DNA from 2 places in the Brachybacterium halotolerans subsp. kimchii genome. Region 1 is predicted to be linked to the other one. Evidence: predicted binding sites of a transcription regulator. Region 1 holds the regulator's gene; the other holds the start of a gene.
The links. Region 1 encodes LexA, which represses DNA repair genes until DNA is damaged. Its sites were predicted from a motif close to TCGAACANNTGTTCGA; they were not measured.
Positions count from the first base shown of each region.

Region 2: Bra3105_RS02420 (DnaE2-dependent mutagenesis accessory factor ImuA') is a predicted target of LexA. The motif match lies at 2,366-2,381, and genes of this name have one in related genera.

Region 1 is NZ_CP086254.1:1,111,208-1,116,028, forward strand. Features, by position in the region: gene nrdR (transcriptional regulator NrdR) at 1-409, opposite strand, end outside; gene Bra3105_RS04975 (LysM peptidoglycan-binding domain-containing protein) at 500-871, opposite strand; gene lexA (transcriptional repressor LexA) at 1,051-1,731, shown strand; gene Bra3105_RS04985 (ATP-dependent DNA helicase) at 1,753-3,723, opposite strand; gene hflX (GTPase HflX) at 3,900-4,821, opposite strand, start outside.
Region 2 is NZ_CP086254.1:522,377-527,197, forward strand. Features, by position in the region: gene Bra3105_RS02410 (NAD(P)-dependent alcohol dehydrogenase) at 1-179, opposite strand, end outside; gene Bra3105_RS02415 (HNH endonuclease) at 295-2,145, opposite strand; gene Bra3105_RS02420 (DnaE2-dependent mutagenesis accessory factor ImuA') at 2,416-3,456, shown strand; gene Bra3105_RS02425 (DNA polymerase Y family protein) at 3,453-4,821, shown strand, end outside.

The sequences.
Region 1 (4,821 bases):
AGTCGTCGAGGGAGTCGAAGTCCTGGTAGACGCTCGCGAACCGGAGGTACGCGACGACGTCGAGCTCGCGCAGGGGCTGGAGGATCGCGAGGCCCACGGCGTGGGCGTCGACCTCGGCCTGGCCGCTCTGGCGGATGGTCTCCTCGACGCGCTGGGCGAGGACAGCGAGCTGGTCGTCGCTGACCGGACGGCCCTGGCAGGCCTTGCGCACTCCCGAGATCACCTTGGAGCGACTGAACGCCTCGCTGACTCCCGAGCGCTTGACGACCGAGAGGGATGCCGTCTCGATCGTGGAGAAGCGCCGCGAGCAGTTCGGGCACTGGCGGCGACGCCGGATCGAGGCGCCGTCGTCGGCAGTGCGCGAGTCGACGACGCGCGAATCGGGGTGGCGGCAGAACGGGCAGTGCACGTCCTCCAGCCTACCGGGCGCACCGCGGGGCGGAGAGCGGAGCCATGAGGCTCCCGTCGCACTGCCCCTGACGGATCAGGGGGCGCCGACTCAGGCGGCGTCGACGCTGCCCTCGGGGAGCTCGAGCGACTGCCCCTCGGTGATGCGGGGGCTCGAGAGGCCGTTGAGCGAACGCATCTCGCGCACGAAGTCCTGCGGGTCCTCCCCGGCGGGCGCGTACTGCTCGGCGTAGTCGCTGAGGGTGTCCCCCGCCTGCACGGTCACGGTGACCGGCTCCTGCGGATCGCCCGCGAAGGCGGAGGGGACGCCGAGGACGAGGACGCCCAGCAGGGCGACGAGGATCCCCGCGAGGAACGCGATGGCGGCCAGCAGGATGCGGCCGCGACGGGTGAGCTGCAGTCGAACACCCTTGCGAGCAGAGGCCTGCTCGGCGTGGGCCGAAGAGGTGGGGAGGGGAAGCATGGTGGCCATTGTCCGAACTCCTGTTCGATCGAATACGTGTACGACTGTAGGCCCGTCGTGCGCGACACGCAAGACCTTCCTCGAACACATGTTTGGAATCAAGCCGCCCGACGCCTAGGCTGGGCGACGAGTCCCACTGAATCGCAGGGGTGGGACAGACGAAGCGAGGAGCCGCGCAGATGACCCCGACGACCTCTGGTCCCGACCTGACCGACGACGGCCTCACCGCGCGCCAGCGACGGATCCTCGAGACGATCACCGCCGCCATCGAGCGCCACGGCTACCCGCCGACCATGCGCGAGATCGGCGATGCCGTCGGCCTCACCTCCCCCTCCTCCGTCTCCCATCAGCTCCAGGCGCTCGAGCGCAAGGGCTTCCTTCGCCGCGATCCGAAGCGCCCGCGCGCGCTCGAGGTGGTGCTGCCCGATGACGCCGGCGAGCCGACCCTCGCGCCCGTCGAGGCGATCGGCGCCGCCGCGGCCTCCGCATCGGTGAGCGTGCCGCTCGTCGGCCGGATCGCCGCCGGCATCCCGATCACCGCCGAGGAGCAGGTGGAGGACGTCTTCACCCTCCCCCAGCAGCTCGTGGGCGACGGGGAGCTGTTCCTGCTGCAGGTCGTCGGTGACTCGATGGTCGACGCCGCGATCTGCGACGGCGACTGGGTCGTCGTGCGCTCGCAGCCGGTCGCGCAGAAGGGCGAGATCGTGGCGGCGATGATCGACGGGGAGGCGACGGTCAAGACCTTCGCCCAGAGCGACGGCCACGTCTGGCTGATGCCGCACAACCCCGCGTTCGCCCCGATCCTGGGCGACCACGCCGAGATCCTCGGCAAGGTCGTGGCGGTGCTGCGCGCCGTCTGACGCGCGCCCATCGCCCCGCGCTCACTCCCCCGCGCGGGCCAGTCGTCCGAGGGCGGCGAGGGCGACCTCGGGATCCTGCGTGGGCCACAGCGGCGGCATCGCCTCGCGCAGCACGGCCCCGTAGCGCTTGGTGCGCAGACGCGGGTCGAGCACCGCGACCATGCCGCGGTCCTCGTGCGAGCGGATCAGTCGCCCTGCCCCCTGCGCGAGCAGCAGCGAGGCGTGGCGCACCGAGACCTGCATGAAGCCGCTGCCGCCCTCCGCGTCCGCCCGCTCGGAGCGCGCGGAGGTCAGCGGATCGTCGGGGCGCGGGAACGGCAGACGGTCGATGGTCACCAGGCGGCAGGTGCGTCCCTGCACGTCCACGCCCTGCCACAGGCCGATGGTCCCGAACAGGCTCGCGGTGTCGTCGCCGCGGAACTGCTCGACGAGCCGGGGCAGGGAGTCCTCCCCCTGCAGGCCGATCGGCAGGTCGAGTCGCGCGCGCACGTGCTCGGCGGCGGCCTCCGCTCCTCGCCGCGAGGAGAACAGGCAGAGCGCCCCGCCGTGCGAGGCCTCGACGAGCTCGGTGAGGTGGTCGAGCATCGCGAGCGACGGGCCCTCACGGCCGGGCGCGGGCAGGTGGGAGGCGACGTAGAGGATCCCCTGGCGGCGATAGTCGAAGGGGCTGCCCACGTCGATCCCCGCCCACGCGCTGCGGTCCTCGAGCGGGGGGACGTCCTCGGCGTCCATGCGTCGGCGCGAGCCCAGTCCGATGGCGCGGGCGGACGGCTCGAAGCGTCCGCCGAGGGCGAGCGTCGCGGAGGTGAGCACGGCGGTGGTGTCCTCGAGGATGCGTCCGCGCATGGCGCCCGCGACGTCGAGCGGGGCGACCTGGAGGCTCGAGCGGCCGGTGCGCTCGGAGTGGGAGACCGAGACGACATCGTCCTCGTCGGGCGCGGTGAGACGCTCGCAGACATCGACGATCTCCTGCAGGTTCGCGCGCACCGCCTTGCGGGCGCCGGCCGCGGTCGGTGCGTCGCCGCCCGCGTCCTTGGCGTCGGCGTGCGCGCCGCGCGCCTCCGTGCGCAGGTGCGTGAGGGCGTCGGTGGCGGCTGCGGGCAGGGCGCCCATGACGCGTCCGTCGGGCAGCTCGGGCAGGACCGTGTTCAGCTCCTCGCCGGCGTCGTCGAGCGCGGTCGCGGCGACGCCGAGACCGCGCAGCTCGCGCACGGCTCCGCGCACCATGCCCACGGTCAGCTGGTCGGTGACGGCGCTCGTCACGCGAGCGGTGAGCTCGTGCGCCTCGTCGAAGACCACGGCGTCGTGGTCGGGGATGATGCCGTGGTTGTCGAAGGAGTCGATCGCGAGCAGCGCGTGATTGGTGACCACGAGGTCGACCTCGCGGGCGACGGCGCGGTTGCGCTCGGCGAAGCACTGGTCCACGAGCGGGCAGTGCCCTCCCAGGCACTGCGAGCCGGTCACCGAGACCTGGTGCCAGGCGCGGTCGGAGACGGGCATGTCCAGATCGTCGCGGTCGCCGGTGTCGGTGAGCGCAGACCACTCGCGCAGCCGCTTCACCTGCTCCCCGAGGCGTTCGGAGGAGCCGCTCGCGGGATCGGCGGCGGTCTGGGAGAAGAGCGCCCCGGGGTCGATGTCGCTCGGGTAGCCGCCGTCGATCTTGTGCAGGCACAGGTAGTTCCCGCGCCCCTTGAGCAGGGAGAAGGTGGGGGTGCGCGGGAGGTGCGGGGCGAGCGCCTCGACGATGCGCGGGAGGTCCTTGCGCACGATCTGCGACTGCAGGGCGATGGTCGCCGTGGAGATCACGACCGGCCGTCCCGTCACGACCGCGTGGCGCAGTGCGGGCACGAGGTACGCGAGGGATTTACCCGTGCCGGTGCCGGCCTGGACCAGCAGGTGACGCTGTCCCTCGAGGGCCGTGTCGACCGCGTTCGCCATCCGGGTCTGGCCCTCGCGGCGCGTCCCCTCCAGTCCCTCCACGGCGGCGTCCATGAGCACGTCGAGATCGGCGATCGGCGACGCGGAGGCTTCAGGGGCGGCAGGCACCGGCCCACCCTAGCCGCGGGCCGTGCGCGCATCGCCGAGGCGCGTCGGGGCCCGCGGAGGTGACGCGTCACGTCGGCCGGGGAGGGGCCGATGCTCGGGAGCGGCCCCTCAGGCACAGCGCCTCAGGCGTCGACGAGCGACCGGATCTCCGCGGCGAGCGCGGAGTCGACCCGGGCGTGCAGGCGCGTGCCCTCGGGCAGGTGCTCCTCGCCGAGGATCTCGCCGGTCGAGTGGGCGCGCGAGACGAGGTCGCCGCGCGTGTACGGCACGACCGTGTCGATCTCGACGGCCGGCCGCGGGAGGCGCTCGGCGATGAGGTCGCGCAGTTCGTCGACCCCCTCGCCCGTGCGCGCGGAGACCACGGCGGACTCCCCTGCCAGGCTGCGCAGGCGCGCGATCGTCTCGGGCGACGCGATGTCGGCCTTGTTCAGCACGATGATCTCGGGGACGTCGAAGCCGTCGATGTCGGCGAGCACACCGCGCACCGCCCGGATCTGGCCCTCGGGATCAGGATGCGAGGCATCCACCACGTGGAGCAGCAGGTCGGCGTCGCCGACCTCCTCGAGGGTGGAGCGGAACGCCTCGACGAGCTCCGTGGGCAGGTGTCGCACGAAGCCCACGGTGTCGGCGTAGGTGAACTCGCGGCCGTCGGGCGTCTGAGCCCGTCGGACCGTCGGGTCCAAGGTCGCGAACAGGGCGTTCTCCACGAGGACGCCGGCGCTCGTGAGCCGGTTCAGCAGCGAGGACTTCCCGGCGTTGGTGTAGCCGGCGATCGCGACGGCGGGCACCTCGCGGCGGTTGCGGTCGGCGCGCTTGGCCTCGCGGCTCGGGGCCATGTCCCTGATCTCGCGGCGCAGCTTGGACATCCGCGTGCGGATGCGACGGCGGTCGAGCTCGATCTTCGTCTCGCCGGGTCCGCGCGAGCCCATGCCGGCGCCGCCCGCGGCGACGCGCCCGCCGGCCTGACGGGACATGGACTCGCCCCAGCCGCGCAGGCGCGGCAGCAGGTACTCGAGCTGCGCGAGCTCGACCTGCGCCTTGCCC
Region 2 (4,821 bases), 590 kb from region 1:
ATCATCGGCGCCTCGACGACGAAGGGACCGATGCGGCCTTCGGTCCAGTAGTGGACGTCGGAGGCGCAGATCCCGACCGTGTGCATCGCGATCCGGACTTCTCCGGGCCCCGGGGCGCCGGGGGAGGGGACGTCCTCGATCCCCATCCGGCCTTTCTCCTGCAGCACCAGTGCACGCATGTCTCGCTCCTCCTCGGAATGGCTCCGGCCAGGTTACGGGGCGGGCGGGCACGGGGACAGGGAGGTTCGCGCGATGGATCCGGGCGCTGCGGGAACGCGTCCGCGCGCGGATTGCTCACGCACTGCGTGTGCCGGGCCGCCGCTCCTCGTCACGGATTCCCGCGGCGCGTCGGCGGTCGCGCTCCCAGCGCAGGTCCTCGATCCGGTGGATCGGCGGGAGCAGGGCCGGTTCCCCGTCGGACGCATCGTCCGCGAGTGCGGTCTTGGCTGTCGCGGGCTTGGCCGATGACGGCATGGCCGATGGTGGCGTGCCCGAAGGGGTCATGCCGGATGGAGCGGCCTCGACGGGCGGGCCGCCCGGCGGGAGCCCTGCCAGGGGGCTCGGGGACACGGTCGCGGTGCGTCCGAGCTTCGATCTCCAGTGCACGCGGTGCGGCTCCGTCTCCTCACCGATCCGCTCGGCCGTCCCGAGGAACTCCTTGGTGCTGTTGCAGTAGGCGCACAGACCCTGTCCGTCGTCGGCGCTGGTCGCGCCGCCCTGCGCGTGGGGCTGGATGTGGTCGATCTGGCGGATCGAGGATGCGCAGTAGGGCCCCGCGCAGCGGAAGTCCCGGAGCCGGACGAGGTACCCGAGCCTGGCGGGGAACGCGCGGGCACGCGATTCCATGGCGATCAGCTCGCCGGAAGCGGGATGGGTGAACAGACGCCGGAGCGTCAGCCGGGACTCCTCGTCGAGGGGGCCCGCCGCGATGGTCTCCGCGGGCTCCTGCGGCGGGAGCAGGTCGTCGTCGGTGAGCGTCCGACCCTCTTCCGGCATCGCGCCGGCCGTGACGGGCGCGTCCTGCGCGGGGTCGTTCTCTGCGGGGGCGTCGTCTGCAGGAGCGTTCTGCGTGAGAGCGCGGTGCGCGGCCTCGTGCTCGGGGTGGGGGAGTCGCTGGACGATCTCGTCGCGCACGGCCCGCGGCGGCACCACTCCGTAGCCCTCGATCATCGCCGGGTCGCCGTGGACCGGTGCGATCAGAGTGCGCTCCGTGATGACGACGCCGACCTCCAGGTGCACGGGGTCCATCTGCTCATCGCGCCCCAGCAGGGTGTCGGAGAAGAGGTCCGCCATGATCTGCGCGTGCGCGCGTGCGTCGCCCTGAGCCGTGAGCGATTGCGCCTCGATGGTCAGCTTGCGCTGGATCGCCGCGCAGTCGAGCGCGGAGAGGTGCGCGTGGACGTGCCCCATGCCGTGCGCCCCCGGCGTGACACTCACTCCGCGCTGCATGCGCGCCCGCACATGTCGTCCGTCCTCGCCGCGGGGATCGAGCTGTTGGGCGAGGGCCGAGACCTCCCGGCCCCACTGAGCGGGCGAGGCGCCGTCGAGATCAGGCTCGCGCGAGGCGATGATCCGATCGACCTCTCGCCGCTGCTCCGGCTGGAGCGGACCGCTGCTGCGCCCGATCGCATGGGCGGCATCGAGTCCGATGCGCCCGTCGGCCAGGGCCTCGAACATGCGCGGCATGTCCCGCACGAGCCGCTTGCCGGAGTGCAGCCGCGCCGAGGCGATGGCGGGGGAGACCCGGGAGGCCATCCGGATCTCGCCGGCGACGCGGCGTCCGTGATCGCGCTCGGGGACGCCCTGCGCCGAGTCCTCCTCGCGCAGACGCTCGTCGAGGGCTGTGGTCACCCGGATCTCGAGCGCGCCGAGGGCCGAGCGCAGCTGCTCGAAGGCGGCGAGGGTGTCGGAGAGCTCGAAGGCGGTGAGATCGGTGTCCGCGGCGCCGAAGGGGCCGCCCGGATTCTTCGCGAGGTCTCCCAGCGCGTGGGCGATGTCGAGGACCTCCAGCCCGTTCCCGGGTGCCGCATCGACCGCGACCATCTCGCACACGCGCTCCGTTCCTGCGGGCGCATCGCGCAGCACGAGCTGACGTGCGCGACCAGGGATGCGGCGGGGGTCGTCCCCGCCGTCCCTCATCGGCATGCACCGCATCGTGCCCGAAATGTCCATACCTCTATGCAACACCATCGCTCGCCCGAGCACCAGTGCTCGAACGCACGTCCTAGTGTGATATGCATCACTGGATAGGAAGATCGCTCCAGCTCAGATGTCGGTCCGGTGATCAAGACTCCTCGGCGACCCCGCAGTGCGAGGTCCGCACGACCGTCGGGCCCGCCCCGATGCATCGGGGCGGGCGTAGAATTCGAACGCGTGTTCGATCTTGGGTGACGGCCGAACAGGAGGAGGTGGAGCATGAGCACGCATCTGCAGATGCACGAGGCGCCGACGCAGGGGAAGGCATCGGCGCCGCACGAGGAGAGGACGCCGCCGCGGACGGCGGGACGAGGCACTCAGGAGGAGCGGCTCGCCCGCGCTCGCGCCGCGCTCGGCGCCGCCGAGCGCACCACCGCGCGCCATGGCGGGAGAATCGACCGCACCGCGTTCTCCGCCGTCAGGACAACGGGTCCCGGCGAGCCCGCGCGGCTCGGCGGACCGACCAGTCCCGACGCTCCGGTCGGCCTCGGCGGGCCGACGGGGATCGTCGGCTCCGCCGGCCCCGGGGGACCGTCCCGTCGGACACCTGCGCCCGATGCGGGCGCGGGAACCGCGCGGGTCCGGGCAGCCGACGAGCACAGCCGTGTGCCCCTGCCCCCGCCGCTCGCCCCGCTCGCTCCCTACGGATCCCTGCGCGCGGGGAGCACGGTCGCGGTCGACGGCTCCTGCTCGGTCTCCCTGATGCTCGCGATGGCCGCCGCGGCGGCGGGGGAGGACGGCTGGTGCGCGCTCGCGGGCATGCCGGACCTCGGCCTGCGCGCCGCGCGCGACGCCGGGCTCGATCTCGAGCGCCTCGCGATCGCCCCGGCCACCGCCGTCGAGGAGATGCCGCAGCTGCCGCAGCTGCTGTCCGCGCTCGTGGACGGGGTCGGCGTGCTCGTGCTCGGCCCGCGACTGCGGTTGACGGCCTCCCTCTGGCGCAGCCTGACCGATCGCGCACGGGCGCACGACACCCTGGTCCTCGCCGCCGCCCCCGTCGCCCGCGCTGACCTGCACCTGCGCGCCGAGGCGGAGTCGTGGGAGGGGCTGGGACGGGGCACCGGCCGTCTGCGCCGGCGCACCCTGCGGGTGAGCGCCGCCGGACGCGGGATCCCCGAGGGCCGCGCCGTGGACGTGGTGCTGCCCGAGGTGCACGGCCTCCTCGCCGAGGTCGCCGTGCCCGATCAGGCCGTTCCCGGCCGGGTCGTGCCCGACCAGGCCGCTCCCGCCCCGCTGCGCGTGATCCGGAGGGCGGGATGAGCGGGAACGAGCTCCTGCTGCCCGGGGTCATGCCCACGGGTGAGAAGGCTCAGGTCGACGAGAAGGAGCAGGTCGACGGGGAGGACCAGGCCGGCGGGGAGGATCACGCCGACGCCCCGCCCGCGACGCGCATCGCGGCCGTCGTCGTCCCCGCCTGGCCGCTCCTCGCCGCGCGCGAGAAGCTCGCCCGGGAGAAGGTCGCCAGGGCGGGGAGCGGGGCCGGGGCCGCGGCCGGGGCCCCGGCGGAGGGGGCGTCGGCTCCCGTCGTGGTCATGGACCGCCACCGGGTCTCCCATGCCGATGCCGCCGCCCTCGCGGTGGGCGTCGGGATCGGGATGCGCCGCCGCGCCGCGCAGGCCGCGTGTCCCGAGGCCGTCGTGGTCGAGGCCGACGTCGAGCACGAGAGCGCCCTGTTCGAGCTGGTCGCGGCCGCCGTGGACACCGTCGCCGCGGGTGTGGACGTGCTGCGCCCGGGGGTGCTGCTGATGTCCGCACGCGGACCCGCCCGCCACCGCGGCGGGGAGGATGCCCTCGCCGAGGCGATCGTCGACGCGGTCGCCGAGCTCACCGGCTGGGACGCCGTCGTCGGCATCGCCGACGGCCCCTTCGCCGCGCTCCTGGCCGCGCGCTCGGGCAGGATCGTGCGCCCCGGTCGCAGCCGGGACTACCTGGGCCCGCACGCGATCTCCGCCCTGCGCGACGCGCCCGTCGGCCCCGGATGGGGACACCGCGACCAGCCCGCGGCAGACGCCGACCGCACCCGCCGCGTGGACCTCGCCGAGGTCATCGACCTGCTCGAGCGCCTGGGCATCCGCACTCTCGGGGACTTCGCGGACCTTCCCGCGACCTCGGTCGCCGCACGTTTCGGGCCCGATGTCGCCCAGCTGCACCTGCTCGCGCGCGGGGGCGAGCCCACTCCGCCCCAGGCGCACCATCCCACGCAGCCCCTCGAGGTCGCTCGTACCCTGGACCCGCCGCTCGTGCGCGTGGACCAGGCGGCCTTCGCGGCCCGGCCGATGGCCGAGGAGCTGCACGGCATGCTCGTCGCGCGCGGACTGATCTGCACGCGTCTGCGGATCCTCGCGCTCACCGCCTCGGGCGAGGAGATGGAGCGCACCTGGCGCCACGACGGTGCCCTGTCCCCGGCCGACGTCGTGGACCGCATCCGCTGGCAGTGCGACGGCTGGATCACCCGGGCGCGGCTGCGCGGAGAGCAGACCGGGCAGATCACGCGGCTCGCCCTCCAGCCCGTGCAGCTGCTCCCCGCGGGCGAGGGCGCGCCGGCGCTGTGGGGGAGCGCGGGGGAGGCCGCGCAGCGGGCCGGCCGCGCCTTCGCCCGCGCCCAGGGCCTCGCGGGGGAGGAGG